Regions from separate parts of the Arthrobacter sp. 10N43 genome, predicted to be linked through region 1. Evidence: riboswitches for the same ligand, from Rfam matches in the RefSeq annotation. Region 1 holds a riboswitch; each other region holds the start of a gene.

Region 1 (10,374 bases):
ACAGCAGTCCTGACCCAATGTCACATTCAGATCACGGCGTGTCACAAGAATTTGAGAGCGGTCCATCGTCTATTTAGAGCCATCCGAGCGGATCAACGACGTCGCCGTTGACCATCACTTCAAAGTGGAGGTGGCAGCCCGTGGAGGCGCCTGTGGTCCCGCTCATAGCGATGACATCTCCGCGCGATACCTTCTGGCCGACCCTGACCGAGGCCGAGGACAGGTGGTTGTACGTGGTCTCCAGGCCGTTGCCGTGGTCAATGACGACCCGGTTTCCGCCGCCGTAGGGATGCCATCCGTTGAACGTCACGGTGCCGCTGGCGGCCGCGTGGACGGCCGTGCCGCACTGGGCGGCGAAGTCCTGGCCGCGGTGGAACTCGCCCGCACCGCCGGTGATGGGGCTGACGCGGTAGCCGAACGGCGAGGCCGTGATCATCTGGTCCAGCGGTGCGCCGAGGGTGCCGGCGGATGCCGCGCGCGTGATGCTGCCCACAGACTGGGCGCTGAGCAGCTGCTTGAGCTTCCCGTCCGGATCACCCTTCGTGGTGACGGCCGTTCGGCTGAAATCGACTTTTGCGGCGGCGGGAGCCGTGACATCCGGCTGTACTGCAGCGGAGAGGGCGCCTGTTCCATCAGCGTTGGAGGCCAGCACGGGGCTCGTGGCGGGGACCGTCACAGTGAGGACCAGGCCCGTTGCGGCCAGTGCGATGCCGGCCTTCTGCCCGACCCCGCTGGCCGCGGCAAATTCCGTTACCTGACGGAACGGGCTGCGCCGCCGCCGGCGTTCATCGCGGTGCGCGTCGCGGGGGCGTTCGGCCATATGCTCGACGACGGGACGCGGCTCCGGAGCGGGACCGGTCGCGCGGCGACGGCCCCTGGCGGTCTGGGTGGTCAAGAACGGTTCCTCTCTGGATAGCCTGCGAAGTTAGCTGTCGGATTCGGGTCAGAGAGTTCAAAGACCCGGTCCGCCGTTGCAAGCAGCCAGACAGAGAGGCATCCCTGGGGATCCCTCGATGGACGTTGCTTGCCGCTGACGGACTTCACCCCAAGGCTGCTGAAGCAGCAGCCGAAAGTGGTTCCCCCGCCCCTGCCAGGAGGTGGTTCTGCGACTGATCCGCTGGCAGGGCTCGGCTTCGGATCAGGTAACGCTTTGGTATCGGCACTGGCCACTAACTATAGGGGATTAAGCCGTCCGGTAATAAATCCGTAACCCCAGATGTGCAGAACTCATGGGTCGTCCCATGACCGGCGCGTTGTGGCTGGTCAGGCGAGTGTTACAAAGACGTGCGCCGCAACCTCGGGCGGCAACTCCAGGGCACCCTCGATATCGGGAACGCGGACCGAGATGTACTCCCCCACCCGCTCCAGCGACACCAGCGCACCAGGCCGAATTCCACCTTCGTCGAGCTGGGCCAGAAGCTCCGGCTCCACCTGGATCGGCTCCGCGAGCCGGTTGACCGTGACCCGCGAACCCGCACCGTAGCCGGCCATGGCCTCAAGCAGGTTCACGGCCCCATCGGCCGGGGCGCCGTTGGACACGCCGCCAAGATCGGCAAGACCGGGAATGGGGTTTCCGTAGGGCGAAACGGTGGGGTGGTCCAGCATCTCAAAAATTCGCCGCTCAACCCGCTCACTCATGACATGCTCCCAGCGGCATGCCTCCTCGTGGACATAGGCCCAGTCGAGTCCGATCACGTCGGCGAGCAGGCGTTCGGCGAGGCGGTGCTTGCGCATGACGCCGATGGCGCGTTTCCGTCCGGTTTCGGTCAGTTCAAGGTGCCGGTCGCCCGAAACAACCACCAGTCCGTCGCGTTCCATCCGGCCGATGGTCTGCGAGACAGTGGGGCCGGAGTGGCGGAGCCGTTCGGCAATGCGGGCGCGCAGGGCAACGATGTTTTCTTCTTCAAGTTCCAGAATGGTCCGAAGATACATCTCCGTAGTATCGATCAGATCAGTCATTCAGCTCAGCTCCTCGAGCGCAGTCCGTGCGTCATTCCCACCGTACCGCGTGCGGGCTGCATGCAGGATGCGCCTGGCAAGAACCGCCGTACGTTCGCATGCCAGCCTAGCCTATTTTGAATTACTCCGGATAATTTTCGTTCGGGCTGGCGCTGCCCCCGAGTGCCCACGCGCCGGCAGTTCCCGGGCGTCTCAATGACCGGACTGTGACAGGGCCTTTTCCGCGTCGCCGGTACCCGTCAGGCAGAATGAAACAGGCAGAATAAGCAGGGGTCCGTTGTAGCCATCCCCTACCGGGCCACCTTCCAGCCACGCTACGAACCAGCCGAAAATTGGAGCCACTGTGAGCGACACCAGCATCGCGATCCCCGCCAACCTCCTGCCCAAGGACGGCCGGTTCGGCGCCGGTCCGTCCAAGGTCAGGCCGGAACAGATGGAGGCCCTCGCCGCGTCGGCGAAGCTGCTGGGGACCTCGCACCGCCAGGCACCCGTGAAGAACCTGGTCGGCTCGGTGCGCAGCGGCCTGAGCGAATTCTTCCGTGCGCCCGAGGGCTACGAAGTGATCCTGGGCGTGGGCGGATCCACGGCATTCTGGGACATCGCCAGCTTTGGGCTTGTGGAGGAAAAGGCGCAGCACCTCTCCTTCGGCGAGTTCGGCTCGAAGTTTGCCTCGGCGACCAACAAGGCACCGTTCCTTGCCGAGTCCTCCATCATCAAGGCCGAACCCGGCACACGCCCCACGGCCCGGGCGGAGGCCGGCGTCGACGTTTACGCGTGGCCGCAGAACGAGACCTCAACCGGTGTGGCGGCCCCCGTCCGCCGCGTGGCAGGCGCCGATGAGGGGTCGCTGGTGCTGGTGGACGCGACCTCCGCCGCGGGCGGGCTTGACGTGGACGTGGCGGAGTCCGACGTGTACTACTTCGCGCCGCAAAAGAACTTCGCGTCCGACGGCGGCCTGTGGCTGGGCCTGTTCTCCCCGGCGGCTCTGGAGCGGGCGGCACGGATCAAGGCCGGCAACCGCTGGATTCCCGATTTCCTGGACCTCCAGACGGCGATCGATAACTCCCGGCTGAACCAGACCTACAACACGCCCGCCCTGGCCACCCTGGTGACCCTGGATGCCCAGGTGCAGTGGCTCAACGCCAACGGCGGCCTGGACTTCGCGGCCGGCCGGACGGCCGATTCTGCCGGCCGCATCTACCGCTGGGCCGAGGCGTCCAGCTACGCCACGCCGTTCGTGGCCAAGGCCGAGGACCGTTCCAACGTGATCGCCACGATCGACTTCGACGAATCGATCGATGCCGCGGCCATCGCCAAGGTGCTCCGCGCCAACGGCGTCGTCGACACGGAGCCGTACCGCAAGCTTGGCCGCAACCAGCTGCGCATCGCCACTTTCGTGGCGATCGAGCCGGACGATGTCTCGGCACTGCTCGAGTGCATCGACTTCGTGGTGGCAGAACTCAAGAAGTAGCTTCAGCATCCGACGGCGTCGCCGCGGCACCAGAACCTGGTGTCGTGTCGGCGCCGTTTCCGCTTTCGACGCGGAAGTACCGCAGCCCGCGCGCCCGGCGGTTGAAGTGGAGCCGCAAGTGCTGCGCCCGGATGATCCACACCAGCCCGATCAGGGCCGCGAGCAAGCCGGCGCCGGCCGCAACCCCCATGGACCAGCGGGGGCCGGCGGTGTTGGCCACCCAGCCGACCAGCGGCGCCCCGATGGGGGTTCCGCCCATGAAGATTGCCATGTAGAGGGCCATCACCCGGCCCCGCATGACGGGGTCCGTGGTGGTCTGGACGTACCCGTTGGCGCTGGTCATCATGGTGATTGCGAACAGCCCCACCGGCACCAGCGCCACGCCGTACCAGAAATAGCTGGGGGCCAGCGCCGCGATGCCAGAGGTCACGCCGAAGGCAGCGGCCGCCCCGAAAATGACCCGCAGCCGCGGCTTCCCCCGGCCGGCGGACATCAGCGCCCCCGCCACGGAGCCGATAGCCATGATCGAATTCATCAGGCCGAAGGCCCCGGCGTCGAGGCCGAATTCCGTGCCCACCATGGCCGCGATGAAGAGGGCGAAATTCAGCCCCAGGGTTCCCACAATGAAGATGGCCACGAGCACCACGATCAGGTCCGGACGGTGCCTGACATAGCGCAGCCCCTCCCGGATCCTGCCCTTGCCCGCCGGGGCGCGCGGCAGCCGGCGCAGCGAGGCCGCCGGGATGTTCGCCAGGCTCAGCAACAGGGCGACGAACGTGAGCGTGTTAATGAGGAACACCCAGCCGGGCCCGACGACGGCGGTGAGCAGGCCCGCGACGGCGGGGCCGATCATCCGGGCGACGTTGAAGGACGCGCTGTTGAGGGCCACGGCGTTGGAGAGGTAGTCGTCCTGGACCAGTTCCGAGACGAAGGTCTGCCGCACGGGAGCGTCGAGCGCGGAGACCACCCCGAGCATCAGGGCGAAGGCGTACACATGCCAGAGCTGCGCCGCGCCGGTCACCACCAGGATGCCCAGCCCCGCACTCAGCAGCGCCATCGCGGACTGGGTCAGCACCAGGAGCCGCTTGCGGTCGAAGCGGTCTGCAAGCAGCCCGGCCACGGGTGCCAGGAAGAGCTGCGGGCCCAGTTGCAGGGCCATGGTGATCCCCACCGCCCCGGCGTCCTGCGCCGTCAGGTGGGCGAACACCAGCCAGTCCTGGGCGGTGCGCTGCATCCAGGTGCCGATGTTGGAGACGAGTGCGCCGATGAACCAGATCCGGTAGTTCAGGATGTGCAGGGACTTGAACATGGACATCAGGTCCAGCCCTCCCTAAACACGCTCCCGGACGCTTCCAACCGTTAGTCGGCCTCCGCGAAGCGTTCCCGCTCATCGTCGGCGTCGTGCTGGTCGGCATCCTGCCGGTCAGCGTTCTGCTGATCAGAGGTCGGCTCGTCGTCGTCGTCAGCGGTCTGCTCGTCAGCGGTCTGCTCGCCGTCGTCGTCAGCGGCGTCCTGCTCGCCGACGGCGTCGGGCGCCTGTGACGGCGTTTCGATGCCGGCCGCCTCGTCGGCGGCCTCGTCAGCCTGCGCGTCTTCCGGGCGGACCCGCTCGGCCCACGGAACCCAGGCCGGCGCGAGGATGGAGTCCTCCGAGGGCAGCAGGCCCAGTTCGTCCACCGTGACCACCTTTGAGCGCGAGTTGCGGGTCAGCACCGCGTACCACTGCCAGCCCAGATAGCCGGGAAGCTTGGATTCGAAGAGGTGGGTCACCAGGCGGTCGCCCTCGCTGCGGGCACCGATGTGCTCGCCGATCTGCTCGGCGGGGGCGATGCCTTCCACGGCGGTGCGGGCGACGTCGACGGCGGCGGCAAGGAAGGCGTCAGGCTTGCCGGTGCGCCAGACGGGGACGCCGGCGCGCGGGCGGGTTGCGTGTTTGGAGCCGGTTCCCTTGGATCCGGCAGGCACCGAGGAGCCGGCGGCCGGCAACTGATCAGGTTCCTGAGTCATCAAGAGCCCTATACGTCCAGCTCGTCGGCAACCTTACGGAGGGCCGCTGCGATCGCCTTGCCCTTGTTGCCTTCCGGGTACTTGCCCGCGGACAGGGTCCCAGACAGGTTGTCCAGCACGGTAACGAGGTCCTGCACCAGCGGGGCAAGGTCCCTGGCGCTGGGCCGCTTCGCCTTGGCGATGGACGGAGTCTTGTCCAGCACGCGCAGGCCGAGGGCCTGGGCACCCTTCCGCCCGTCGGCTACACCAAATTCGACGCGCGTTCCGGCCTTGAGCTCACTGACACCCTCGGGCAGGGCGGACTTGGGCAGGAAGACTTCCTGGCCGTCCTCGCCAGCGAGGAATCCGAAGCCTTTTTCCTTGTCATACCACTTGACCTTGCCGGTAGGCACGTAATCAACCTTCTTCGTTCTGCGGGGACACGGCCGGCGGTCACCGCATCCGCATGGTTACGCGGGTTCAGGGTGTGACTGCCCGGACCGTGTTGGTCTGTACCTCCAAGGTTATCCTGCCAAGTTCAATTTAGTGGTTTGAGGCGCGGGGGATGCCGGACTGTTAGCGTTGCCCACATGACACTGATGCGTTACCGGCGGCCCTTCATGATCGCTGCGGCCACCCTTGCTGTGCTGTCCCTCCTTGCCGTCGGCGCCGTCATGGTCATGGCCTTCAACAATGTCGTGGCGCCGGCCTGGATTACCTCCACGGCCCTTTACGGGCTCCCGGTGGCATTCCTGCTCATGCTCGCACTGGTTATGGATGCGGTGGTGGCCCGGCGCCGCCCGCGCGGGCCCGGCGAAAGGTAACGTTGGAGCGATGTCCCTCATCCGCGCGCTCAGCAAGGAACTTCAGGCACGAAGCGACGAATCGTTGCGGGCCTTGTTCTCCGCGCGGCCGGACCTGATTTCTCCCGGCGTCCCGGACTTCGCCGCCCTCGCCGCCCGGGCCAGCGGCCGCGTCAGCGTGCAGCGGGCCCTCGAGCGGCTCAACCGCCCGCAAATGCAGGTCCTGGAAACCCTGCACCTGTGCACCAACGCCGATACCGGACACAGCGCTTCGGCGCCGATGCTGAAGAAACTGATCAATGGCGCGTCGGTGGCCGCCATCGACCGCCTGGTCCATTCTTTGCAGGAACTGGCCCTCGTCCACCGTGCCGATCCACCGCACGGGGTGACTCCCGCCGGAGCCAAGCAGCGGCACTACCTTCCGGTCGGCAGCCTCAAGGACGTGATCGGGATTTATCCCGCAGGGCTGGGCCGCAGCTACACCGAGCTCGTGCGGCTCCAGCCGGCCTTTGCGCAGCGCGTCGTGCAGCTGGTCGGCGAGCTGCACCGTGGCGGGGAGTCCGTTTCCCCCGCCACCACACCGATGGAAGCGGCCTTGTCGCTCCAGCATTGGACGGCTACACCGGAATCGCTCCACCAGATCCTGACCACCGCACCGGAGCGGACCGCCGCCCTCCTGGCCCGGTTCGGAAACTGGGCCATGGGCGCCGTTCCCCAGGCGCAACGCCGCGCTTCCGTGCTCCACGAAAGCGCCGACGTCGGCCCGGTGGACTGGCTCCTGGCGCGGGGGCTGCTGGTACCCCTGGACGCCGCCCACGTCGAACTGCCGCACAGCGTGGGAGTGTCCCTGCGTGGCGGCTTTGTCATTGAAGACTTTTCCCTGGTGCCACCGGTCCCCCAGCTTGGCCAGACAAGCGCAGGGCTGCGCCGGAACGCCGCGTTGGGCGCCATCGCCGAGACGCTGCGGCTCGTGGGCGAGGTGCTCTACACGGTGCGTGAACAGCCCCTGGCGACGCTGCGCAGCGGCGGCGTCGGGGTCCGGGAGATGAAGCGGCTGGCGGATTCCCTGCGGATCGAGGTGCACCCGGCCGGCGTACTCGCGGAGCTTTGCGCCATGGCCGGCCTGCTGCGGCTGGACGTCGACAGCTCCGCGTGGGTGCAGCCGCCGCAGCTGGAATGGCTGGCGCTGCCGCGCCAGGAACAGTGGCTCTGGCTGGTCAATGCCTGGCTGGCCAGCGAGCGGGCGCCCTCCCTCGTGGGCCAGCCCGTGAATGCCGCCGCCCCGGGCGCCGGCCACCGGGGCGCGGCCGGGACCACCATCAATGCGCTCTCCGCCGAGGCGCAGCGGCCCGACGCCCCGGTGGTCCGCAAACGGGTCCTGGAGATCCTGAACGAACTCACCCTGGAGGCAGCGGCGCCCGACGGGCAGGCTCCAGTCCTCAATGCCGCCGCCGTGCTGGAACGTGCCGAGTGGGCGCAGCCCCGGATGGCCCGGCGTTTCAGCTCGCTGATCCGCGGCATCCTCACGGAGGCCGAGATGCTCGGCCTGATCGGCTCCGGGGCGCTCAGCCAGCTGGGTTCCGCAATCGCCGCCGAACGGCCGGATGATGCCTTGGGGATCCTGGGCGAACACCTGCCGGCGGCGCTGCAGCACGTGCTGCTGCAGGCGGACCTGACGGCGGTGGCGCCGGGCTACCTCGACCCCGAACTGAGCGAACAGCTCCTCACCATGGCCGCGGCCGAGGGACAGGGACCGGCCACCATCTACCGATTCTCCGTCGCCTCGGTCCGCCGGGCCCTCGACGCCGGCCAGGACGCCGCGGCGATGCTGGACTTCCTGCGCCAGCATTCGGCCACGGCCATCCCTCAGCCTCTCCAATACTTGATCGAGGACACTGCCGCACGCCACTCCCGGCTCCGGGTGGGGGCTGCCGCCAGTTTCATCCAAAGCGAGGACGAGGCTGCACTGCTGGAGTTGCTCAACGCCCCGGCGGCCGCCGGACTCGGGTTGGTGCGCATCGCGCCCACCGTGGTCATCTCACATGCCGCGCCGCGGGAAGCCGCCCAGGTTCTCAGGGGCCTGGGACTCGCCCCCGTCCTGGAGGAAGCAGGATCCGGCGTCATCCGGCTGCGCCGCAGCACCTCGGTTCCCGGCGGCGGCCGGCCGGTCTACACCGCCCCGCGGACGGCACCGCCGGAGGCCGACATCGACGCCCAGCTGGCCGTGCTGCGGGGTGACGGGTCCCGGGCACCCGGCTCCGCCGGCGCTCACCCGACGCCGGCCGCCCCGGGCAGCGAGGAAGCGACACAGCTGGGGCTCGAGACCCTGCTGAAAGCGATCCGCCTCAGGCAGCGGGTGATCATGAACGTCGTGGACGGCATGGGGAATGCCAGCCGCGAGACTGTTGTTCCGGTAGCTGTGAATGGCGGGCGTGTGCGGGTGTTCGATCCGGACAAGGAGATCGAGCGGGTCCTGTCCATCCACCGGATTATCGACGTAGAAGCCACAGAGGAAATGCTCCAGTGAATGACGGGCCCCTGATCGTCCAAAGTGACAAAACCATCCTGCTGGAGGTCGACCACGAACTCGCAACGGAGGCACGGCACGCCATCGCGGCGTTCGCCGAGCTGGAACGGGCCCCGGAGCATGTGCACAGCTACCGGTTGACGCCGCTGGGCCTGTGGAACGCCCGGGCAGCCGGGCTGGATGCGGAGAAGGTGCTGGACACCCTGCTCAAGTACTCCCGTTTTCCCGTGCCCCACTCGCTGCTGATCGACGTCGAAGAGACCATGTCCCGGTACGGCCGGCTCCGGCTGGAGAAGGATCCGCAGCACGGCCTGGTCATGCGCACGTCCGACTACCCGGTGCTGGAGGAAGTCAGCCGTGCCAAGAAGATCGCCCCGCTGCTCGGGCCGCGGATCGACGGCGAGACCGTGGTGGTGCATTCCTCCCAGCGCGGCCAGCTCAAACAGCTGCTGCTCAAGATCGGCTGGCCGGCCGAGGACCTGGCCGGGTACGTGGACGGTACGCCGCACCCCATCATGCTCAACGAGACCGGCTGGAAGCTCCGCCCCTACCAGCAACTGGCCGCGGAGAACTTCTGGGCCGGCGGCAGCGGCGTCGTCGTCCTTCCCTGCGGCGCCGGCAAGACGCTGGTGGGTGCGGCCGCCATGGCCACCAGCTCCACCACGACGCTGATCCTGGTGACCAACACCGTCGCCGCGCGGCAGTGGAAGGACGAGCTGCTCAAGCGCACGTCGCTGACCGAGGAGGAGATCGGCGAGTACTCGGGTTCCGTCAAGGAAGTCCGTCCGGTCACGATCGCCACCTACCAGGTGCTGACCACCAAGCGCGGCGGCCTGTATCCGCACCTGGAGCTCGTGGACGGCAATGACTGGGGCCTGATCATCTACGACGAGGTCCACCTGCTGCCGGCGCCGATCTTTAGGATGACGGCTGACCTGCAGGCCCGGCGCCGGCTGGGGCTCACGGCCACGTTGGTGCGGGAGGACGGCCGGGAGGGAGAGGTCTTCAGCCTGATCGGTCCGAAGCGCTACGACGCGCCATGGAAGGACATTGAGAGCCAGGGCTACATTGCGCCCGCCGATTGTGTGGAGGTCCGGGTGGATCTGCCGCGCGACGAACGCGTGGCCTATGCCATGGCCGAGGACGCGGACAAGTACCGGCTGTGCGCCACGTCCGAGACGAAGACCCGGGTGGTGGAGGAACTCGTTGCCGAGCATGCCGGAGAGCAGCTGCTGGTGATTGGTCAGTACATCGACCAGCTCGACGAGATCGGCGAGCGCCTCAACGCGCCCGTGATCAAGGGTGACACCTCGGTCAAGGAACGCCAGCGGCTCTTCGACGCCTTCCGCGCCGGAGAGGTGCACACCCTGGTGGTGTCCAAGGTGGCCAACTTCTCGATCGACCTGCCAGAGGCCTCGGTCGCGATCCAGGTCTCCGGTTCGTTCGGTTCCCGCCAGGAGGAGGCCCAGCGCCTGGGCCGGCTGCTGCGCCCGAAGAAGGATGGCCGCGCCGCCAGGTTCTATTCGCTGGTGGCCCGGGACACCCTGGACCAGGACTTCGCCGCGAAGCGGCAGCGTTTCCTCGCCGAGCAGGGCTACGCCTACCGGATCATGGACGCCAAGGACGTC
Region 2 (10,374 bases), on a different contig from region 1:
GAAGCCCTGCAGCATCTTGGACAGGAAGGCCAGCCCGATCACCGCGCCGGCCGCGGCAAGCCACTTCCAGCCGGCCTTCTCGATGGCGCGCGTGGTGAGGTAGGCGGCCAGCACCAGGCACATGGTCAGCATGGCGTCCGGGTTATTAAACCGGAACATCAAGGCCGCCACCGGGGTCAGCGCCAGGGCGCCGCCGGCGAGCAGGCCCGCGGCCGGTCCGGACACCCGCTTGACGGTCAGGTACAGAAGGCCGACGGCGGCCACGCCCATGAGTGCCTGGGGAATGAGCATGCTCAGTGCCGAGAACCCGAAGATCCGTCCCGCCAGGGCCGGGATCCAGAGGGCCGCTGGCGGTTTGTCTACCGTGATGGCATTGCCGGGGTCGAGGGAGCCGAAGAGCAGCGCGGTCCAGTCCTTGGTCCCGGCCTGGATTGCGGCGGCGTAAAAGGAGTTGGCGTAGCCGGTGGCTTCCAGGTTCCACAGGTACAAGGCCGCGGTGACCCCCAGCAGCAGCGCCGCCGCGGGCCGGACCCAGCGGGGCTGCCGGCCGAACAGCAGGCGGTCCCGGCGGCTTAGGGGTGCTGGCGGGTTGGGCGGCGCGCCGGCGTCCTCGGATGCCGGGAGGGTCGTTTCCGGGTCCAGGGGCGGGCTGCCGGCCGGTGACCCGGCAAGGGAGCCGGCGGTGGGGCTGATGGTTGCCGTCATTTACTTGGCCTTTTCTGTGCGGGTTCTGTACGGGGGAGGGAAGCCTCGGGGGCGGCGGGCACCTGAGCGGTGCCAGGGGCGGTGGGCTCCGCAACGGTGATGGCGGCGTCCGGCGCCGGGACGGTGTTAGTCCGCCGGGGGTGGAAGACCACCAGCCGGAAGAGCAGGAATTTCACGGCCGTGGCGGCCAGATTGGCGGCGGTGACCGTAAGCAGTTCGAGCCAGCGGTCCGGTGTGGCTCCTGACGTGGCGTGAACCAGGGCGAGGGTGCCCGAGGTCAGGGCCAGGCCGATCCCGAAGACCAGCAGCCCCTCGAAGTGGTGGCGTGCGGCCTGGCTGCCGCCGTGGATGCCGAACGTGAAGCGCCGGTTGGCCGCGGTGTTGGCCACGGCGGTGGTGAGCAACGCGAGGAAGTTTGCCAGCTGCGGGTCCATGATCTGTCGGCAGAGCAGGAAGATTGCCAGGTACGCCAGAGTGGAGGCCACCCCGATGCTGCCGAAGCGGACCAGCTGCCCGAAAAGGCTTCCGCCGGGGCTTTGTTCCTGGAACCGCGAGGACGCCGGCAGCGGTCCGCGGGCAAGTGCGGCGCGCAGTTCGGGAACCGGGATCCGGCCCGAAACCAGGTCCCGGCTCAACCGTGCCATGCCGCGCAGGTCCGCGAGGGCGGTCTGGACGATGTCCACGCTGGAATCGGGGTCGTCGGTCCAGTCCACCGGGACTTCGTGGACGCGCAGGCCGCACTTTTCTGCCAGCACCAGCAGTTCGGTGTCGAAGAACCAGGCGTTGTCCAGGGTGTGGGGGAGCAGTTGCCGGGCCACGTCCGCCCGGATCGCCTTGAACCCGCACTGGGCGTCGCTGAAGTGGGCCCCCATGAGGGACTGCAGCAGGAAGTTGTAGCTGCGCGAGATGAACTCCCGCTTGGGTCCGCGGACCACGCGTGAGTTGCGGGTCAGCCGGGTGCCGATCGCCAGATCGGAGTGCCCCGAAATGAGCGGGGCGAGCAGGGGGCCGAGGGCCGCCAGGTCCGTGGAAAGGTCCACGTCCATGTAGGCCAGGACCGGCGACGGCGAGGAGAGCCAAACTTTGCGAAGCGCGTTTCCCCGGCCCTTTTCGGCCATGTGGACCACCTTCACTTCGCGCAACTCACGGGCCACGCGCTCCGCGGTCTTGAGCGTTCCGTCGGTGCTGGCGTTGTCCGCCACAGTGATCCGGAAAGAGTGCGGGAAGGCGCCGATAAGGTACGCGTGGAGCCGGCGCAGGCACGCTTCAAGGTCCCGCTCCTCGTTGAAGACCGGAATCGTGACGTCCAGCAACGGTGTGCTGCCGCGTGTGTCAATGGGTGCGCGCCGGCCGCCGGTGCCGGTAAGGGCTCCGGCGAACGGTCCCGGGGCCGGCACATCGGTCACGGTAAGCCCTGACGATGCCGGCCCGGACGATGCAGGCCCCGACGGCTCAAGTCCGGACGGGGAGGGCGGGGCCGCCGGACCGGCCGGCGTCTCCGTGGAACGGGACAGGGTTCCTGTGGCCTGGTCTGTGGATGTCATGGCTCAACTTTCCCGCCGGCCCATATGAGGGCTTTAGGGCCGAGCTGTGCGGGGGCTGTGGAAGTCCGGAGCCAGGCCGGCCGGCCAAAATCGTACCGGCCGCGGACGCACAGGAGGCCCCGGATCCGCGTGGATCCGGGGCCTCAACCACCCTCGCCGGGCGGTACGGCTAGTGCCGGTTTAGTACCAGTTGTGTGCGTAGTGGAAGTTCAGCGCGCCGCAGGGGGAGCCGTAGCGTTCCTTGACGTAGTTCAGGCCCCAATTGATCTGGGTCCGGTAGTTGGTCATGTAGTCGGCACCGGCGCTCGCCATCTTCGAGGCGGGCAGGGACTGGACCACTCCGTAGGCGCCGCTGCTGGCGTTGGTGGCGGTGGTCTTCCAGTCCGATTCCTTGGTCCAGAGCTTCTGCAGGCACTGCATCTCACCAGGGGCCCAGCCATAGCTGCCCAGCTGGGACGCGGCGTACGCCTGGGCTCCGGCGGGGTCGTCCACAGCAACCGGTGCCGGTGCGGGAGCGGGGGCCGGTGCAGGAGCGGCTGCGGGAGCCGGGGCCGGCGCGGGAGCGGCTGCGGGAGCCGGGGCCGGTGCGGGTGCAGCAGCAACCGGGGCGGCCGGGGGCTCGGCGGCCTTGACTTCCGAGAGCGTGGGTGCCACGTTTTTTTCCGCCGGAGCGGCGATCTGGACTCGTTCGAAGTTGAGCTTGGCCAGCGGGTCGGCGCTTGTGGCCGTTTGGCTGCCCGCAGCATTCGCGTGAGTGCCCGGCTCCGCCGCCTGGCTGGCGGCGCCGCCTCCCACCAGCAGGGCGCAAGCGGCGGTTACGACGGCGGCGCGGCGGGCAGTGATGCCGAGTCCGGTAGCCAGCTTGGACAGGGCGGATGCCTGCGTGGCCGGTTCGGCGCGGTGGCGCGACTTAGTGGAGCGGAAATGGGAATCGCCGTCAGGGCGCGTTTGTACCTGGAATTCAGTCATGATGGGCCTCTCAACGCCGGCGGAGTTAGCTGTCGGGTTCGGATGAGGTCATCCGGCCGCACGGAAAATCACGTGTCGGCTTCACCCCGAGGGCGCATGAATGCAGAATGCCCGGGAACTCTGGGTCCCCCGCCTCTGCCTGGTCCAGCGGAATCCGGGAAGCGGCAGAGTTTGGCGTCCGTCCGGATATGCGGCACCAATGGAGGCCGCACCACAACGACGCTACAGGACCTCGGCGCTTAAGTCACATTTTGGTAACAGGAGTCACAGCGGGCGGGGTGTCGGCTTGCGCAGAACCATCTTGCGGGTGGGAAGTGAATCCTGCTGGGCCTATGCCGACGGCGGCGCCGCGGGCAGCCGCACCGCAAACTCCGTGCGGCCGGGCCGGGAGGTGACTTCAACGGTGCCCCCGTGGGCCTCCACAATCGACTGGACAATGGACAAGCCCAAACCGCTCGTGCCCTCGGAGGTCGGGGCGTGAGCAGCTGCCCCGGCACTGCCACGGCTGCCGGAAGGAGTATCGGAAACGGCGCCGGAAGCCGGGCGGACGGCGGGCCCGGACCTGGCCCCCGCCGTCGCAGCGACCGGTGTGTTGGCGGGGCTGGCGGTGGGATTGGTGCGAGCAGCGTCGGCCCGTGCGAACCGGGCGAAGACCCGGCCGATGAATTCCGGTGCGATGCCGCTGCCGTTGTCCGTCACGGTAACCACGGCGCTTCCATCAGCCGAACGCATGACGCCCGTGACCACTGTGGTCCCGGGGTCCGTGTGTTTGCGCGCATTGGACAGGAGGTTGGCGAGGACCTGGTGAAGCTGGGTCGCATCGCCGCGGACCACCACGGGCTCCTCCGGAAGTTCCAGCTGCCAGACCCGGTCCGGGGCCATGACTTTCTCATCGCTCACCGTCTCGATGGCCAGCTGCGTGAGGTCGACGTCGCTGACCTTCAGCGGCTGTCCCTCGTCCAGGCGCGCCAGCAAAAGCAGATCCTCAACCAGGGTGGTCATCCGTTCGGACTGGCTTTGCACGCGGGCGAGGGACCTCTCGCCGTCGGCGGTGAAGTGCTCGGTCATCCGCATCAGCTCGGTGTAGCCGCGGATAGCCGTCAGCGGCGTGCGGAGTTCGTGCGAGGCATCGGCGACAAACTGCCGCACCTTCATCTCGCTCTCCTGCCGCGCCTCCAGGGCGTTGGAGACGTTGTCCAGCATCTGGTTCAGCGCGTAGCCCACGCTGCCCACCTCCGTGCCCTGGTGGGCGGCCGACGCCGGGACGCGCACCCCGAGCGCCACCTCACCTGCGTCCAGCGGCAGACGAGAGACCTTGGTGGCGACCTCGGAGAGTTGTTCCAGCGGCTTCATGGTCCGCCGGATCAGGGCCGTGCCGGCCAGGCCGATCAGCACGAGTCCGCCTGCGGAGACCACCACCATGGTCCAGACCAGCGAGGCCAGGGTGCTTTGCTTTTCGGCCAGCGGAAGCCCAGTGACAATCACGTCGCCATAAGGTGTGCGGACAGCGGTGAGCCGGTAGGCGCCGACCGTGAGGTTGCGATCCACGGGCACACCGTTGGGGGTCAATGCCAGGAGGACCGCGTTGTCCTCGGGGGAGAGGCTCTTGCGGGTGGCGTCTCCGGCCAGGAACCCGGGATTGCTGACCTCGCCGTCCTGAATGCGGGCATTGAGCGTCCCGATGCCCTGGCCCCGGGCGTCGAGAGGGTCGGGGCGGCCGCCGGCGGTGCCGGGCAGGGGCCGGCCGAACTCGCTGGACCGGTGCGAAGCATTGCTGAGCTGGTCATCGAGCTGCCGGGTCAGGAAAAGGTCCATGGAGGCGTAGCTGAACAGTCCCACGGCGCCGCAGATGGCGACCAGCAGCGCCATGGCAACCAGGACCAGCCGGGTGCGCAAATGCCAGGTGGACGGGTTGCGCCAGTCGCGTCCGGGGACGCGGGTCATGCCGGAAAGGGTGGGCACGGATCAGTCCGCCGGTTTCAGGACGTAGCCGGCGCCGCGCACCGTGTGGATCATGGGAGCGTGGTTGGCGTCGACCTTCTTGCGGAGGTAGGAAATGTACAGTTCCACGATGTTGGCCTGGCCGCCGAAGTCGTAGTCCCACACCCGGTCCAGGATCTGGGCTTTGCTGATGACCCGTTTGGGGTTTTCCATGAGGTAGCGCAGCAACTCGAACTGCGTGGCGGTCAGGTGCAGTTCCTCCCCGGCCCGGGTGACTTCGCGGGTGTCGACATTGAGCACCAGGTCGCCCACCACCAGCTCGGCGGTGTCCATGGCGGCCACTCCGGAGCGCTGGACCAGCCGGTGCAGGCGCAGCAGGACCTCTTCCATGCTGAACGGCTTGGTGACGTAGTCATCGCCGCCGGCCGCGAGGCCGGTGATGCGGTCCTGGACGGCGTCCTTCGCCGTGAGGAACAGCGCCGGCACCTCCGGCGCGAACGCGCGGATCCGGCTCAGCAGCTCGACGCCGTCGAACCCGGGCAGCATCACGTCCAGCACCAGCACATCGGGGCGGAACTCCTTGGCGAGACGGACCGCGGAGGGTCCATCTTCCGCCACGGCCACTGACCAGCCGGCCATCCGCAGCCCCATGCTCATGAGCTCGGAGAGGCTGGGCTCGTCATCCACCACGAGGGCGCGGATGGGTGACCCGTCCGGGTGCGTGAGCTGGGGAAGGTTGTTGGTCATGGAGTGCGAAGTGGCCATGGGACAACTCTCCAATCTGCCGGTTAGGTGGGGCTTTGGGGACCCTGTGCGGCACCTGTGAATCCCAGCCTAGCGAGCTGGAAGCCTTTCCGGGACCGGAGGGGCCGCTGCGGCAGCACCGAAGATGTCCGTTCGTTGTCCTGCCCCAAGGTCACAGGCCGGGCTGTCGGCCTGCACAGCCCAGGCACAGGATCGCTCAGCACGCTGGGGTGAACACCGATCCGCACCATGAAGGAGAAACACGATGAGCGGTCAGCATCCCGGAGCCGGTTCCGGACCAGCCCCAGAACCCGCCCCCGGCAACGCTGCGACGCCCGCACCTGTGACCACGCCCGCGGGCGCCGGACAGCTTGGCGCCGCACCGCAGGCCGGCGGGCCATACGACGGCGCGCCGCAGGCGGCCGGCCAGTACGACGACGGCCAGTACGACGGCGGCAAGCCCGTCGGCGGGCAGCCGGCGGCGGACCCTGCACCCGGCTGGGGCGCGCCCCAGATCTCGCAAGTTCCGGCTTCGGCGCCGGGGTGGGGTATGCCGCAGCAGAAACATACGGCACCCACGGGTGCAACAGGCTGGGGTGCGCCGCGGGCGGGCACCAAGACCGCTCCGGCAAGCCCCTGGACGCTCAAGCGCGGGCTCGTCGTCGCCGGTGCCGCAGCGGTCCTGGCAGTCGGTGCAGGTGCCGGGGTCTATGCCCTGACCTCAAGTTCGGCCGCGGCCAACGGGGCGGCAGGCGCCGCGGGCGGGGCCGGTGGGGCTGCGGGCGGCCAGGGTTTCGCGCCCGGCATACCCGGCTCGGCGCAAGGCGGCGCCGCGGCGGGCGGAATGCCCGGGCAAGGCGGTCCCGGCAACTTCGCCGCCGGCGGGATGGGCGGGCTCTCCTCGGCAGTGCATGCCGAATACGTCGTGCTGCAAGGAAGCGAGTACACCACCATGGCCGAGCAGTTGGGCATTGTGAGCGAGGTCAGCTCGTCCTCCGTCACGGTCAAGAGCAGTGACGGGTTCACTCGCAGCTATGCCCTGGGCAGCGATGTGGTGGTGAGTAATCTGCAACAGCGGCGCCAGCAGGCCGGCGGTACGGGCACCCAGCTGAGCGTGGCGGACATCGTTGCAGGCGGCACAGTGCGGATCGTGGCGGCGAAGGACGGCTCCGGCTACACGGCAACGTCCGTCATGATTGTCGCGGCGACCGCCACTGGCCAGTCCAACTGACCCGGCCGAAGCCGACTGATCCCGCCGAAGCCGACTTTGCCGCCCCGCCAGGCGGCACCGTCGGCATGACCACTCCGTGGACCGCCCCGCTGGGAACGGCGGGGACACTCCGTTTTGCCGATTTGCCGTGCTGTGAATCTTTTCGGCTGTCCGGCTATTGAGGTCGAATAATCTTCGGTGAAATTTGCCTTCGGGCTCCTGGGTGGGAAAAACGCTTGTTATTTTATTCCCGGGGCAGAATTGTGACTTGCGCTACAATTCCTCGATCTGTCTCACTATGTGGAACCTGCGGTCCATTGTTACTTGCACGTTCGCATTGTTACGTTGCACACTTCAATTGTGAACAAGAACTCAACAGCACCTGCAGCCGCAGCTATCTGGATCAGCACACCCGCTGGTACCGAGATGCGCTGTTGTCGAATGCACGCCTAACTTTTACACCCCTGAGAGTTTCTAGGCATTCGCCCCCCAGCCCAGAGTCGGGCGCCCCTCCCCAGTTTCATTGCGGGGAAAGAAGCATTCGAGCCGCGATGACGGCCATTCACATTGAGGTAAGCATTCCATGTCAGTTGCATCCGGATACGTCCACATCTCCGTCCGTAACGCCAGCAAGGCCGGTCAGCCCTCCGGGATCCGCCAGGGCTTTGGCGGCCGCTCCGCGTTCGCACCCGCCGGTTCCACCGGCAGCTTCCCGGCCCCCGGATATGCAGCACAGGGCTACAACCCTGACTCCTACGGCCAGCTCCGCGCCGTTCCGCCCGCCCCCACCACTGCGCCCACCCCGGTGATCGCTCCGGGCGCCGGCAGCCCGGTCCGTTCGGCCCCCAGCGACAACGTCGCCCGCGGCTTCGTGCTCTACATGGGGATCGACGAAGAAACCGCAGCAGCGGCCGGCACCTCGATTGCCAAACTTGCCCAGGAAATCCGGGCCTACGCCCAGTCGCTTGTTGCCGGCGCCGAAAGCTACGCGGCCGTCGCCGTCGCGCCGGCCAGCGCCCCGGGTTCCGCCCTCGACGTCGTCCGTTCGACCTTTGGTGACCCGACCGCGGGTGCCCGCCAGCGGACCGAGACCGCCCGCCTGCAGCAGCCGCAGGATCCGCGGCCCTCCGGTGTGCTGATTGATCTCGCCCGCCGTGAAGTGCACCTCGACGGCGAATCCCTGAACCTGACGTTCAAGGAATTCGAACTCCTGAACTACCTGGTAGAGAACGGCACCCGCACCGTGGGCCGCGATGAGCTCCTCGAGGGCCTGTGGCGGAACGCCGAAGAGGTCCCGAACGAGCGGACCATCGACGTCCACATCCGCCGCCTGCGTTCCAAGCTTGGCCGCCTCGCCAACACCGTGCGCACCGTCCGCGGCCAGGGCTACCGCTTCTACGAGCACCCCGAGGTTGTCGTCTGGGCCGCTCCGGAATACTCGATCTAGCTTTCCTGGTCCGCGCAAAGCGTCCGTCCCTCGTGGGGCGGGCGCTTTCGCGTTTCCGAAAGCTTCAGCGGCCTTCCGCCGTGCCTTAGACACCTCCTTCGTTCCTCAGTCGGCGATGCGGCACTACGCGGAAAACCGCTTCGCTTCCGCCGACGGCTACGTTCCCCACAGTGTGGCGGGGGCTTCCGCGGGCTGGCTGACGGGCATGTGCCTCCACGGCTGGGTTGTCTTGTTGGTGACTCCGCAGCTGAGGCGGCGAGGCCGGATTTTGGGGCCGCGGCGTGGCGGGCACCGCGAAGCGGGCACGGCCCCAAATCCGGCGAAGCCGCCACCGTGGGGCGCTGTTGGACTCTGTTGCGTTTCCTGGGTCCGGCGTAGTCTCTGGTCGTTGAGCCGACTATTGGGAGGAAGAGATGTCTGTAGCGCGGATTACTACCTTGAGTGCGAACTCGAAGACCTCGTTTGATGCTGCCATCAAGGAGGGCATCGATCGGGCCAACAAAACCTTGCGCAATGTCACGGGGGCGTGGGTGAAGGAACAGAAGGTTGAAATCAGCGACGGCGCGGCCGTTGCCTGGCATGTGGTGCTGGAGGTGACCTTCGTCCTTGAAGACTGAGCCGGCCGCTGGCCGGGCGCAGTCCCGGGGACGAGGCGCCACACTAGGATTGTGGGCATGAGCGAGCATCACATCAAACGACTGGTGATCATGAGGCATGCCAAGTCTGACTGGCCCGGCGGGGTGGCCGATCACGAAAGGCCGCTTGAAGAGCGCGGCCACAAGGACGCCCCCGTCGCCGGAAGATGGCTGCTCAAACACGGAGTGGTCCCCGACTTCATCCTGTGCTCCAGCGCCCTGCGGACCCGCCAGACCTGCACTTGGGTGTGCCACGCGCTCGGGGACAAAGCGCCGACACCCAAGCTCGAGGACGGACTGTATGCCGCGTCCGCACTGCGCATGCTGGCGGTGATCAACCACGTCCCGGACACCGTAACCACGCTGATGGTGATAGCGCACATGCCCGGGGTGCAGGACCTCGCCATGCACCTGGCGTCCCGCGACTCCGATCACGATGCCTATATGGACGCCGCCAACCGCTATCCCACCAGCGGGCTGACCGTCCTGGAAACGGAGAAGTCCTGGGGCGAACTGGACGGGCAGGACGCCAGACTGACCCATTTCAAGGTTCCCCGCGCAAAATAGCCGCTGGCCGGCCGCACTGGGGTGCCTGAAACCATGGCTACCGGCCTTGTTCTGCGGTTTACTGTTGCTGATTGCTGATGTGGTTTGTCCAGCGGTTATTGGGGCAGGTTAGGCAACCGGAGAAGAGGGTGAGTCAACGTGGATTCAGGGCAGCTCATAGGAATTATTGTCGGCATCGTTGTGGTGCTGGCCATTGTGGCGGTGGCAGTCATGATCAGCCGCAAGCGCAAGGTGGCCGCGGACCGGAACAAGGCTGCCGAGATGCGCGAACAGGCCAAGGCTGACGAATTCGCTGCGCGGGAACGGGAGGCCAAGGCGGCCCGTGCCGAGGCCGATGCGCAGGAGGCCGCCCTCGAGGCCGAGCGCAAGCGGAAGGAAGCCCTCAGCAGCAAGGAAGAGGCCCAAAGCGTCCGCTCCGGCGCGCAGGAACAACTGCGCAAGGCCGATGAAATCGATCCCGACGTGGTCACCTCTGAACGTGAGGGCCAGGCCGGGGAAATGCCGACGCGGGCGGATCTGCGTTCCGAGAGGACAACCGCCGACCCGGCATCCGGCGATCAGGTGCCCCGCGAGGACATGTCCAATGAGCACATGTCCGACGAACAGCGCAGC
Region 3 (10,374 bases), on a different contig from region 1:
TCCCGGCACGGGGACGCACGGCCGCCTTCCGCAGGCTGCCGGCGCCCCCGAGGCCCCGCCGCTACAAACCGTCGCTACAGACAGCTGGGCTGATATGCCGGGTTGCCCGGGTGGCCGGCCGGCTGCCCAAGGGCGTCGGAGACGAGACGCTGGGTGACCGGGTCGTTGGGGGCCTGGTCATGGTCAATTACATCGGCCGGGCACTTATCTTGGATCGTGATGTTGGTAACCCGCCCGGCCGGGCCGGTGAGGAATTGGCTGGAGTACGGGGTCACCACCTCGTCGTGCGTCGTGGAGATTACCGTATACGCGGGACCGGTAACGGTGTCGCCAATGGAGTTGAGCTTGGTGAGGAATGGTGAACCTGCCTGCTGGTCGGCGCAGGCCTGGCAATTGGACCCTCCCACTGAAGTCGCCGGCGGAACGTCGCCCGGCGCGGGGGTGATCAGCCCGCGGGTGCCGTGGTTGGACGGCGCGATGCCCACGAGGTGGTTCACCTTGCTAGCTCCGCCAAGGAATCCAAGGTAGTAGCGCGGCATCATGCCGCCCTGGCTGTGGCCCACGAGATCAACCTTGGCCGCACCCGTCGAGGTCAGCACCTTATCAACGAAAGGGGCGAGCTGCCGGGCCGAGTCTGCGACCGGCCCGGTGGCGTCGATGCCGTTGGTGGCACCGTAGTTCAGCGCGTAAACGCAGTAGCCCTGGTTCTTGAGTGCCGGCGACATCGTGGCCCAGTTTTTTGCCATGCTCTCAAAGGTCCCCGGTACCAGGATTACCGGGTAGGGGTGGGCTGCCGAGGGCTTGCAGGTCCAGTCGTTGGCGCCCGGTGGCGAAACGTCGGTGGTAGCGGCCTGGGCTGCCGGCATGCCCATCAGGGCTGCGGAAGCCAGCGCCAGGGTTGTGGTTGCCAGCGCGGCGAGTGCTGCGGGCGTTCTGGGGTAGGACACGGAGTACCTCTTCGGTTGGACGCGTCATCGGTGACGGTCTGTGTGATGGGAAGTGAGGTAGGGGATCAGCCCCGTAGTGATCCGGCTCACTTCTATCACTTCATGCTAGGAAGGGCGTTCCGCAGATATCGCTTCTTTGCACGTTCGTGCAGGCTTTTATGGTGGGACTGCTGCCAGTGGGGCTAATTGGTCAGACTGCTGCACAATTGTGCATAAGTACGGCGCGGCGGGGCGTGCAGCCTGCATCCGCCCTTGCTCGCTTCACTCTCCAGGCGGGAAATCGTAGGAGGCCTGGATCTTCGCCGGCGCGGTGCCGTAGGACAGGACGATCTCGTCGTGCGCCTTCAGAGGCAGGTCCCGGATCCCGGCGTTGTACTTCTCGCCGTTCACGTAGAGGGTCCAGCCGTCCAGCGGACCCGTTCCAGTGCCCGGGGCGCCGCTGCCACCGAGGACACCCCATTCCGTGAGGAGTTGCCCGAGGCTAAAGACCTGGCCCGCGGTGGGGGATTCGATGTGCACCACGCCTGTGGTGTCGTGGGTGTGCAGCGCCGAGATGCCGTTGGCCCTGTGGTCGGGTCCCGCCGTTATGCCGATGTTGGCCGGCACCGCGACAGGCTTGCCGTCTTTCAGCACGTCCAGATGCGCGTGATAGTGGTCCACGTTGCCCTCCGCCGTCAGCACCGCGAGACCGGCCTGGGCGATCCGACCCGGCGCCCCCGCGATGTCCAGCGCAAAATCCGGGGCCGGCGCCGCGGATGTCGCGGGAGACTCAGGCGGCGGTGCGGTAGAGGGTGCAGTAGACGGCCCGGGGCCAGCGCACGCTGCCACCGCCAGCGTCATGGCGGAGAGTGCGGCGGCGAGTGTCAGCTTGGTGTGCATGGTTGCGTGAACCGCTTTCGATCGGAGACTTGCCATATCAGTCTAGGCAGATAAGCCCGGCCGGCCGATCAAGGCGAAGATGCCCCGCGTTTCCACCCCGAGCCGGGAGGGGAAAGAATGGACGCGTGAGTGATGCTGGCGAATTCATTGACCTCGCACTGCAGCGTGAGGGTTCCTGGCGCCGTGCCGACGAGCTGCAGTCCCGGCTGGAACAGGAGCCGGGAGGCCGTGGACTCCGGTACTACGGTGCCTCCGTGGGTGCCGTGCGCGGGACCGTCAGGGATGCCGGCCGCCGCTATCCCGGGCTGTCCCGCGATGAGATCACGGCGCTGAGTTCCGAACTGTGGGGCTCGCAGCTGTCCACGGCGCCGGTTTTCGAGCGCCGCCTGGCCGCCGTGGTGCTGCTGCAGGCCAATGTGAAGCTGCTGACCAACACCGACCTCACCCGGCTGGAGGGCTTCATCCGGGAGGCGCGGCTGCGGGACCTCGTGGATCCGCTCGCCGTCGACGTCGTCGGGCCCCTGGTGGACGGGCTCGACGTCCTGGCCAGGGTGCGGGCCGACAGCGTGCTGGACCGCTGGGTGCGCGAGCCCGATACCTGGCTGCGCCGGGCCGCGCTGCTCTCGCCGTTGCTGGCGCTGCGCTCCGGGGCGGGGGACTGGGACCGGTTCATCCGTCACGCCACCGCGGTGCTCGGCGAGCCTTCCGGGACGTTCGACGCCGACGACGACGCCGGTGCGGTCCGGGAAGCGGTGTTCCACGTCCGCGCCGAGATGGCCAAGAGGCGACCCGAGCTGCAATTCACACCCGTGGGGTGACTCCCGGAACCCTCCGTCCGGCACGGCAGGACGGTGCCGTCTGGCGGACGCCCAGCCCGTGGCCGCGTTCAGTCTTTCGGCCCTCCCGGCCCTCCCGGTCCGCTTGGTCCACTTGGTCCTACGGCGCTGCCGGTATCGCCGGACCTGCCGCCGGCTTTTGCGGGCAGGGAGAAACCCCTGGCGGCCCGTGACCCGGCGACGGCGCTCGCGGCTATGGTGACCAGCGCGCCCACCAGCAGGGCCGCGGCCTCGCCCGGGAGCAGGACCTGGAGCTGCGTCCCGATGCTCGCCGCCGCGGCAGGTATGCCGAGTTGAGCCGCCGACAGCACTCCGAGGGGCAGCGGGAGCCCCAGTACCACCAGGGAGGCGTGCGTCAACAGGGCGCCGACGCCCAGCGCCACACCGAGGGCGATCATGTCCGGATGTCCGGCCAGGTCCTTGAGGGTCAGTGATGCGCCCAGCCAGACGAAGAACAGTGGCCCAAGGAAGCCGTCGCTGAGGGCGAACAGTTGCCGGGCCAACCGCCTCGGTTCGCCGACGGCGGCCACCGCCAGGCCGAGGGAAAAGCCTGCCAACATCACGGACACGTTGCTCCACGTCGCGACCGCGGCCAGGGCGAAGAGAACCACCAGCTGGATCCGCAGCTCGAGGGCAAACTTGCGGCTTTCGGAAAGTCGGTGCATGCGCCCGTTGATTCCCCTGCGATCGAGCCAGCGCAGTACGACAAAGAGAACCACCGCGCAGCCGGTCACCGTGAGCACGCCCAGCGCCGCCCGGAGCGCGTGCGGCGGGTCCACCATGAGCGGCAGCGCCACTATGCAGGCTACGTCCGCGATGGCCACCTGCGCGGTCATGGAGATGACATGGGGTCCGCCGAGGCGGAGGGAATCGATGATCGGCAGGACCAGCGCGGCTGAGGAGGATGCCAGCAGGACGGCGTAGAGGGGAGCATGTCCAGTCCCGAAGAGCAGGCCTATGCCGGTTCCGACCGCCACCGCTGCCGCCGCGCCCGCAGCGGCGCGGCGGGAACCACTGCCGAGGGCGGAGCGGATCTGCGGATCCCGCACGGGAACATGGGTTCCGGCCACAAACATCATCAGCGCAAACCCGATATTGGCCAGCAGGCTGAACGTCGGGTCCGCCGGATCAACCAGGGCCAGGCCCGAGCGCCCGATCACGATGCCGGCCAGCAGTTCGCCCAGCACTACCGGCAAGTGCCAGCGCACCGGCAGCGCCAGGAGCGGGCCGGCCAGTGCGACGACGGCGATCAGCGCCAGGGACAGGAACGTCACGGCTCACCGCCCCGGACCTGCCCGGGGTCTGACCGGCGCTCCACCACGGCGTAGGCCTTTCCCTCCAGGAAGGCCCAGTCATTGACAACCATGTAGCCTAGCGAGTCCACCCGGTCATTGAGGACGTGTTCGTCGAAGCCCCTGTCACGAGGTTCCGCATCCCAGGTGGCCACATGGACGTCCCGGCCGTCCAGGATCAGCAGCTCGGTATTGACGTCGAAATCCTCCTTGGGCTGGCTGCTCAACTGGCAGATGGCGACACACAGGCTGTTCATTTCGGGCCTCCGCTTCGAGGTGGTGCTGATGGCATCATCCTACGTTCGGATGCGGCCTCGCCCCATGGGCAACGGACGGACGGCACTGTGGCCTCCGTTACCTGAATGTGACATTGGCGTGCGGTTCGCGTTACGGTGGTTAGGTGCCTGTTTCTCCGATACAGGCGCTCCCCAGCCGATTGCCTAACTCTGCCGCGGCCCCGGGGGTAACTCGCATCGACGCCGGCAGAGACGGGGAAACCACTTTTGGCCTGCTGACACGCAGGTCTTGGGGTGAAGCCGCACAGCGCCCGTCATGACGGGCCCGGGAGTGCGGCCGGGTGACTCCCATCCGAATCCGACAGCTCACCTCGCAGGCATTGGGAGAGGCTACATCCATGTCTTCAATCAGTACTTTTGCGCGCCATAGCGCCATTCTCGCCGCCGCCTCCGGGCTGGTGCTGACGGGCTCGATGGCCGCCAACGCCGCCTCGACACCCGTGCAGCGGGACTCCGCTCCGGCCTCCAAGGTGGACGTAGCGGGACAGGTCAGCGCCCCCGTCAACGCCGATTCCAGCGTCAAGATCAGCTTCGACCGCCCCGCGGTGGCTTCCGTCGCCGCGCCGGTCATCGAACAGCCTGTTGCCGCGGCACCGGCTCCCGCAGCTGCCCCGGCGGCAGCGCCGGCAGCAGCACCTAAGGCAACAGTGCAGGTGCAGGCGGCACCCGCCGCCGCACCGGCCGCGGCCCCCGCCGGCGGACGCAACGCCATCATGCTCTCCGCCGCCTACAGCCAGGTGGGCATCACCCAGGACTGCACGGCCATGGTCGAAAAGGCCCTTGGCGCGGCAGGCAAGCCGGTTGGTGACATCGGTCCCCGGGCGTTCCTTGGCCTCGGAACCATTGTTGGCACCCCGCAGCCTGGCGACATGGTGGTCCAGTCCGGCCACGTTGGCATCTACGCCGGCAACGGCCAGGTGGTCAGTGGTGGCATGAACGGTAAGAACCAGACGATGGTCCACCCGCTGTCCTGGCTCACCGCGACCGGTGGCGTGACTTTCGTCCGCGCCTAATCTAGCGCTCCTATTCCTGTAGGGGCCAAACAGCCCTCCCGGGGCCAGGCAACCCGGAAAGACCGGCGATCGATTTCCTTTGGGGGCAATCGATCGCCGGTCTCTTCTGCGTCTGCCGTCCTATCTGCCAGCATTCCCGTGGCTGTCTAGGGGCACACCACTTCAGGCATTACCGCTTCAGGCATTACCGCTTCCGGCCAGCGGAAGCGTCATCTTCATGACCGTTCCCTCGGCTCCAGTCGCAGCCACCTCGACGGCGCCGCCAGCGGCGACGGCGATCTCCCGGACCAAAGCCAGGCCGATGCCAAAGCTCCGCTGTCCGTGCGAGCCGCCGGTGCTGGCGGTCCGGACGAAGCGGTCAAAGATCCGGGCCTGGTCCACGCCGGTAATCCCGGTTCCTGTGTCCGCGACGGTGATCACTGCGCTGTTCTGCTCGATCGAGGTCCTGATGGTCACCCGGCCGCCCGGAGGAGTGTGGGCGAGGGCATTGTCCGCCAGGGCCAGCACGGCACGGCGCAGCGCGTTCTTCTCGATGCGGGCCAACGGCCGGGCGTCGGCGGAGAAATCCATGCGGACCTCGCGCTGGTCTGCCACCAATTGGAGGCTGCCGGCGACGCCTGCGGCGGCGTCGGCCAGATCGGCAGGGGGTGCGGAGCGGTCCGGGGCGTCCGCCGTCGCGGCGAGCAGCAGTTCGTTGACAATGCCGGTCAGCGTCGCAGCGTCCTCCCGGATCCGGGCCAGGTCCTGGCTTTGCCTGGAGCCGGGCACCGTGTTGCGCTGGGCGAGTTGGATCCTGGTGTCCAGGATGGTCAAGGGTGTTCGCAATTCGTGGCTTGCGTCCTGGACGAAGCGCCGTTGCCGGGCCAGGGCATCACCGAGGGGGCGGATGGCGCTGCGCGCGCTGAGCCACCCGAGAGTGCCGGCCAGCAGGATTCCCGCCACCCCGGCGATGACCATGGCTTCGAGGAGATCCTTGGAATCCAGGTACGCGTAGGCCGTCCCCGCCGCTGCCGAGCCGGGCACTTCAGGATGGGCCAGCTGATTCATGAGGTAGAGCGCCGTGGCGGCGAGGAGGCCGAGGACCATGACTGCGCACGCGGCGCTGATCCGCAGCGCGACTTTGAGCGAGGCTTTGCGCAGTATCGAGTGGTCCGGGTTTCCGCTGGAGATCCCGCCGTTATTCATGAGCGTCGCCAATCTGGTAACCGACGCCGTGAACCGTACGGATGACGGCCTTGGAAATCTTCCGGCGCAGGTGATGAACATAGGTATCGATCACGCCGGGCTGGTCCGAGGCGTGGAAGTACGCCGCGAGGAGCTCGTCCCGGGTGAACACGCGGCCGGGTTCCGCTGCCAGGGCTGCCAGCAGCTGGCATTCTTTCGCGGTCAGCGCCACCGTGCGCCCGTAGACGGACCGGACGGAGCGCTGCGTCGGGTCCAGTTCCCAGTCCCCGATCATCACCTGAGCCGGGGCCGGAGAAGGGAAAGTGCGCGTCAGGGCGCGCAGGCGGGCGGCCAGTTCGCCGGCGTCGAAGGGCTTGGTCACGTAGTCGTTGGCCCCCGCGTCCAGGCCCCTGACCTTCTCGTCGGCGTCGCCCAGGGCGGTCAGGATCAGGATGGGCGTGGCAATGCCTTTCGACCGCAGCGCTGCGATGAGGGCGATGCCGTCCATCACGGGCAGCCCGCGGTCGATCACCATGACGTCCCAGGCCCCGGTCAGCCCGTGGTGGAGGCCATCACGGCCGTTGGTGACCAATTGGACCCGGTAGTCCGGATCGAGGAGCTCGGCGATGAGCGGCCCCAGGACGGCATCGTCCTCGACGAGCAGCAGGGACGGGCGGTCAGCGGTTCTCATGCCAGCTATTCTTCCGCGGCCATTTCCACAGTCCGCAGTCCGTCGTCTGTTGCCTCCGCCGTGTCGCCCGCAGTGGCGTCTGCTGTGGCGTCGGCGCGCCGAATGTTGCGGCGGCGCTTGAGGAAATGCACGACCCCCGGCACCACCGAGACCAGGACCATGGCGACGGCGATGACGTCGATATTGCGGGCGATGATGTCAAAGTGTCCCAGCCAGGTGCCCAGCATCGTCACGGAGACGGACCATGCCACCGCGCCAATGACGTTCCAGAGGGTGAAGTACTTGTACTCATAGCGCGCGATCCCGGCGGTCAGCGGAGCAAACGTCCTGACCATGGGGACGAAGCGGGCCAGCACGACGGCGGCGCCGCCGTGGCGGCGGAAGAAGTCTTCCGTGGAGGTCAGGTGTGCTGTCTTCAGGATGCGGGCATCGTCCTTGAACCACCGCCGGCCAAATTTCCGCCCCAGCATATAACCGACCTGGTCCCCGGCGACGGCAGCCGCGGTGACGACGCCGATCAGCACCGGCAACGTCACGTGCAGCTGCTGGTGCAGCAGGCCTGCGGTGAACAGCAACGAGTCCCCGGGCAGAAAGGGAAAAAGCACGCCCGATTCGATGAAGACCATGAGCGCGATGACACCCAAGGCGGCCGGGCCCAGCCCGGCGAGCAGGCTTGCCGGGTCCAGCAGCGAGGGTGTCCCGGCGGCGTGGGCGGCCGGAAGGAGGGCAAAAACGTCCACAGCGTGCATTCTCAGTTCCTCTCAGTCTTCAGCGACCGCACGGTGGAAGGGGCGCGACGCCGGGCCGCCAGCCAGGGCGTCACAACGTTCCAGAGTCCCGTGAGCAGGACAACTGCGGCGCTCGTGGCCAGAAATGAAGCTGCCACATCGGTGGGGTAGTGGACACCGATGTACAGCCGCGACCAGGCGACGACGAGTGCCAGCGCAGCCGCACCGAACGCGGTGATTTTGGCCCAGCGGGTTCCGCGGGCCAGGAAGAAGAGCGCGAAACCAACGGCCACCGCACAGGACACATGGCCGCTCGGGAAACTGTCCGAGCCCGTTTCCGGAGCCAGGGGATCGAACAGCAGGGCGGGGTTTGGCCGCTGGCGGGCCACGATGATCTTGAAGATTTCACTGGCCACCCAGCCGGAAATTGCCACGAGCCCGAACGCTACCGCCTTGAGCAGGCCGCCGCGGAAGAGCCAGATGCACAGAGCTGCGGCGCCGATCAGTGCGAGGCCCACCACCGGACCAAAGACGACATTCAGCGCCATCGCCACGGCGGTCAGGGCCGGGGAGTGATGCTGGCTGAGGTCCTGGTCCACTCCGATCTCCGTGGCGCTAAAGCCCGGCGTCAGCTGCGCCCCCAAGCCCAGTGCCAGGACGGCAGCGGACAGCAGGACGCCCCACAGCAGCCAATGGCGGATGTGGGGGAGGGCCCACAGCTGCGGCTCCGCGGCGGGACGCGTAACGTCGCGGCGGTGCGGTGCTTCGGGGTTTGGTGCTGCGCTAGTTGGTGCTGCGCTGTTTGGTGCTGCGCTGTTTGGTGCTGCGCTGTTTGGTGCTGCATCGCGTTCAAGGCGTCTAACAGGGACGGGTCCAGTCATGGGAACCTCCGGGTCGGGACAACGGGCGCCCGAAAAGGCACCGACTCCCACTCTCCCGCCAGGCGTTTAAGAAACGCTTAAGAAAGAACCGGCCCCCGGCTAGGGGGCGTAGCGCAGCAGCGTCACGCCGTTGCCAAAAGTGTGCGTCTCCAGCAGCCGGAGCTGGGCCCTGCTGCCTGCATCCTTGAACATGGGCCTGCCCCGTCCAATCAGAACCGGTTGGACGTACACCCAGTATTCGTCGATCAGCCCGAGCCGCCGGAACGTATCGCCCAGGTCCGCCCCGCCGACCGCCATGTCCCCGCCCGGCTGCGACTTCAGGGCCAGGACTTCTTCCGGCACTACCTCCCGGACCACAGTTGCGTTCGGGCCGGCCGTGGTCAGAGTCCGGGAGTAGACGAACTTGGGCATGTCCCGCCAGATGCGGGCGAAGTCGGCCATCACTGGACTGATGTCGGGGTCCTCGTCCGCGGTCGGCCAGTAGCCTTCCATCAGTTCGTATGTGACGCGGCCCTCCAGGAAGGCGCCCATGGGGGCCAGCTTTTCGTTCATGTGGCGGTGCAATTCTTCGTCCACCATGTGCCAGCTGATGTCGCGGTCCGGCCCCTCGAAGAATCCGTCAAGTGACACCTGCATGACCATGACGATTTTTCGCATCTTCGCTCCTCGGTTTTCTCCAGAGTACGCCGCGGCTTTAGCGCGCTGACCTGCAACGGAGAATTTTTCCGGGCAGGAATCAGGTTTGATGGCCCAGTTTTTCCCAAGAGCCGGCTCTTGTGCGGGATGCCGGGACCGTGCACAATGCAGGAACTCTATGGCCCCACCGCGGTCCATCACCTTTCGGGGGAGGAATGATGCCGGCGCACGATTCCGCGCAGATGCCCGGGGCAGGTCCGGATGACTGAACCGCCGCCACGCCACTATGGGTCCGGCGGCCACCGCGCGGACGACGGATCGCAGGCCGGATCCCGGCCCGTACGACCACACAAGTGGAGGTTCCGCCCGCAGCACCTGACGGCGGCCGCCGTCGCGGTTGCTCTTGTGGCTGCCGGCAGCGTTTTTGCGACCGTCCAGGCGGGGGTGCCAACCGATTTGGCGGCAGCCGCGGCCACGCCTGGTGCCACCGCAGCTGGGACCGCCGCAGATGTGAACGTCGTAGCGTCCCCCTTGACCGCGCCCCGTGGATCTGCGCCGTCTGACCTTCCCGCGCCTGCGGGTGCTTCACCGGTTGCAAGCCCCGCCCCGGCGGCTGTGGCCCAAGCACCGGCCGCGACGAAGCCGGCTGAACTGCCTGCCGCCGTCGTCGCGGTGCCGGCCATCGGCCCCGAACTCGACGCCCAGATCAGCGGGATCATCCAGGCCAACAGCGCGTATGCGCTGGGGGTGTCATTGATCGATCTTTCGGACGGCGTGGTCCACGGCTACGGGGTCCAGGAAAAGTTTGTGGCGGCCAGTACGGCCAAGATCCTCGCCGCGTCGGCCTACTACCACCTGGTCGAGACCGGGCGGGCCTCACTGGCCGCTCCGCTGGGTGGCTCGACCGCAGGGGCCCAGATCCGGCAGATGGTCCAGCAAAGCAACAACGATTCATGGACGCTGATCCTGCGTGCGGTCGGCCAGCGGGGTATCACGGACTACGCGGCCTCG

The links. A riboswitch is a leader RNA that binds a small molecule or an ion and turns the genes downstream of it on or off. The one in region 1 is predicted to bind cyclic di-AMP.
Region 2: linked by a shared signal. The riboswitch ahead of AC1DDO_RS05300 (aggregation-promoting factor C-terminal-like domain-containing protein) and the one ahead of AC1DDO_RS16265 (M23 family metallopeptidase) in region 1 are both predicted to bind cyclic di-AMP.
Region 3: linked by a shared signal. The riboswitch ahead of AC1DDO_RS04400 (hypothetical protein) and the one ahead of AC1DDO_RS16265 (M23 family metallopeptidase) in region 1 are both predicted to bind cyclic di-AMP.

What each region holds. Positions count from the first base shown of each region.
Region 1 covers NZ_JBFTIA010000008.1:144,213-154,586, forward strand. The annotation lists gene AC1DDO_RS16265 (M23 family metallopeptidase) at 74-895, opposite strand; cyclic di-AMP (ydaO/yuaA leader) riboswitch at 900-1,113, opposite strand; gene AC1DDO_RS16270 (iron-dependent transcriptional repressor DtxR) at 1,264-1,959, opposite strand; gene serC (phosphoserine transaminase) at 2,303-3,430, shown strand; gene AC1DDO_RS16280 (MFS transporter) at 3,420-4,745, opposite strand; gene AC1DDO_RS16285 (DUF3027 domain-containing protein) at 4,790-5,437, opposite strand; gene AC1DDO_RS16290 (cold-shock protein) at 5,446-5,829, opposite strand; gene AC1DDO_RS16295 (hypothetical protein) at 6,007-6,240, shown strand; gene AC1DDO_RS16300 (helicase-associated domain-containing protein) at 6,251-8,746, shown strand; gene AC1DDO_RS16305 (DNA repair helicase XPB) at 8,743-10,374, shown strand, end outside.
Region 2 covers NZ_JBFTIA010000003.1:92,861-103,234, reverse strand. The annotation lists gene AC1DDO_RS05310 (glycosyltransferase family 39 protein) at 1-705, opposite strand, end outside; gene AC1DDO_RS05305 (bifunctional glycosyltransferase family 2/GtrA family protein) at 702-2,249, opposite strand; gene AC1DDO_RS05300 (aggregation-promoting factor C-terminal-like domain-containing protein) at 2,430-3,218, opposite strand; cyclic di-AMP (ydaO/yuaA leader) riboswitch at 3,221-3,378, opposite strand; gene AC1DDO_RS05295 (sensor histidine kinase) at 3,549-5,162, opposite strand; gene AC1DDO_RS05290 (response regulator transcription factor) at 5,184-5,924, opposite strand; gene AC1DDO_RS05285 (hypothetical protein) at 6,169-7,134, shown strand; gene AC1DDO_RS05280 (winged helix-turn-helix domain-containing protein) at 7,697-8,560, shown strand; gene AC1DDO_RS05275 (dodecin family protein) at 8,974-9,177, shown strand; gene AC1DDO_RS05270 (SixA phosphatase family protein) at 9,235-9,762, shown strand; gene AC1DDO_RS05265 (hypothetical protein) at 9,901-10,374, shown strand, end outside.
Region 3 covers NZ_JBFTIA010000002.1:384,683-395,056, reverse strand. The annotation lists gene AC1DDO_RS04425 (esterase/lipase family protein) at 75-872, opposite strand; gene AC1DDO_RS04420 (DUF4430 domain-containing protein) at 1,209-1,826, opposite strand; gene AC1DDO_RS04415 (DNA alkylation repair protein) at 1,952-2,644, shown strand; gene AC1DDO_RS04410 (cation:proton antiporter) at 2,713-3,936, opposite strand; gene AC1DDO_RS04405 (hypothetical protein) at 3,933-4,211, opposite strand; cyclic di-AMP (ydaO/yuaA leader) riboswitch at 4,385-4,584, shown strand; gene AC1DDO_RS04400 (hypothetical protein) at 4,589-5,263, shown strand; gene AC1DDO_RS04395 (sensor histidine kinase) at 5,441-6,448, opposite strand; gene AC1DDO_RS04390 (response regulator transcription factor) at 6,441-7,118, opposite strand; gene AC1DDO_RS04385 (DedA family protein) at 7,124-7,867, opposite strand; gene AC1DDO_RS04380 (phosphatase PAP2 family protein) at 7,870-8,727, opposite strand; gene AC1DDO_RS04375 (dihydrofolate reductase family protein) at 8,827-9,384, opposite strand; gene AC1DDO_RS04370 (serine hydrolase) at 9,979-10,374, shown strand, end outside.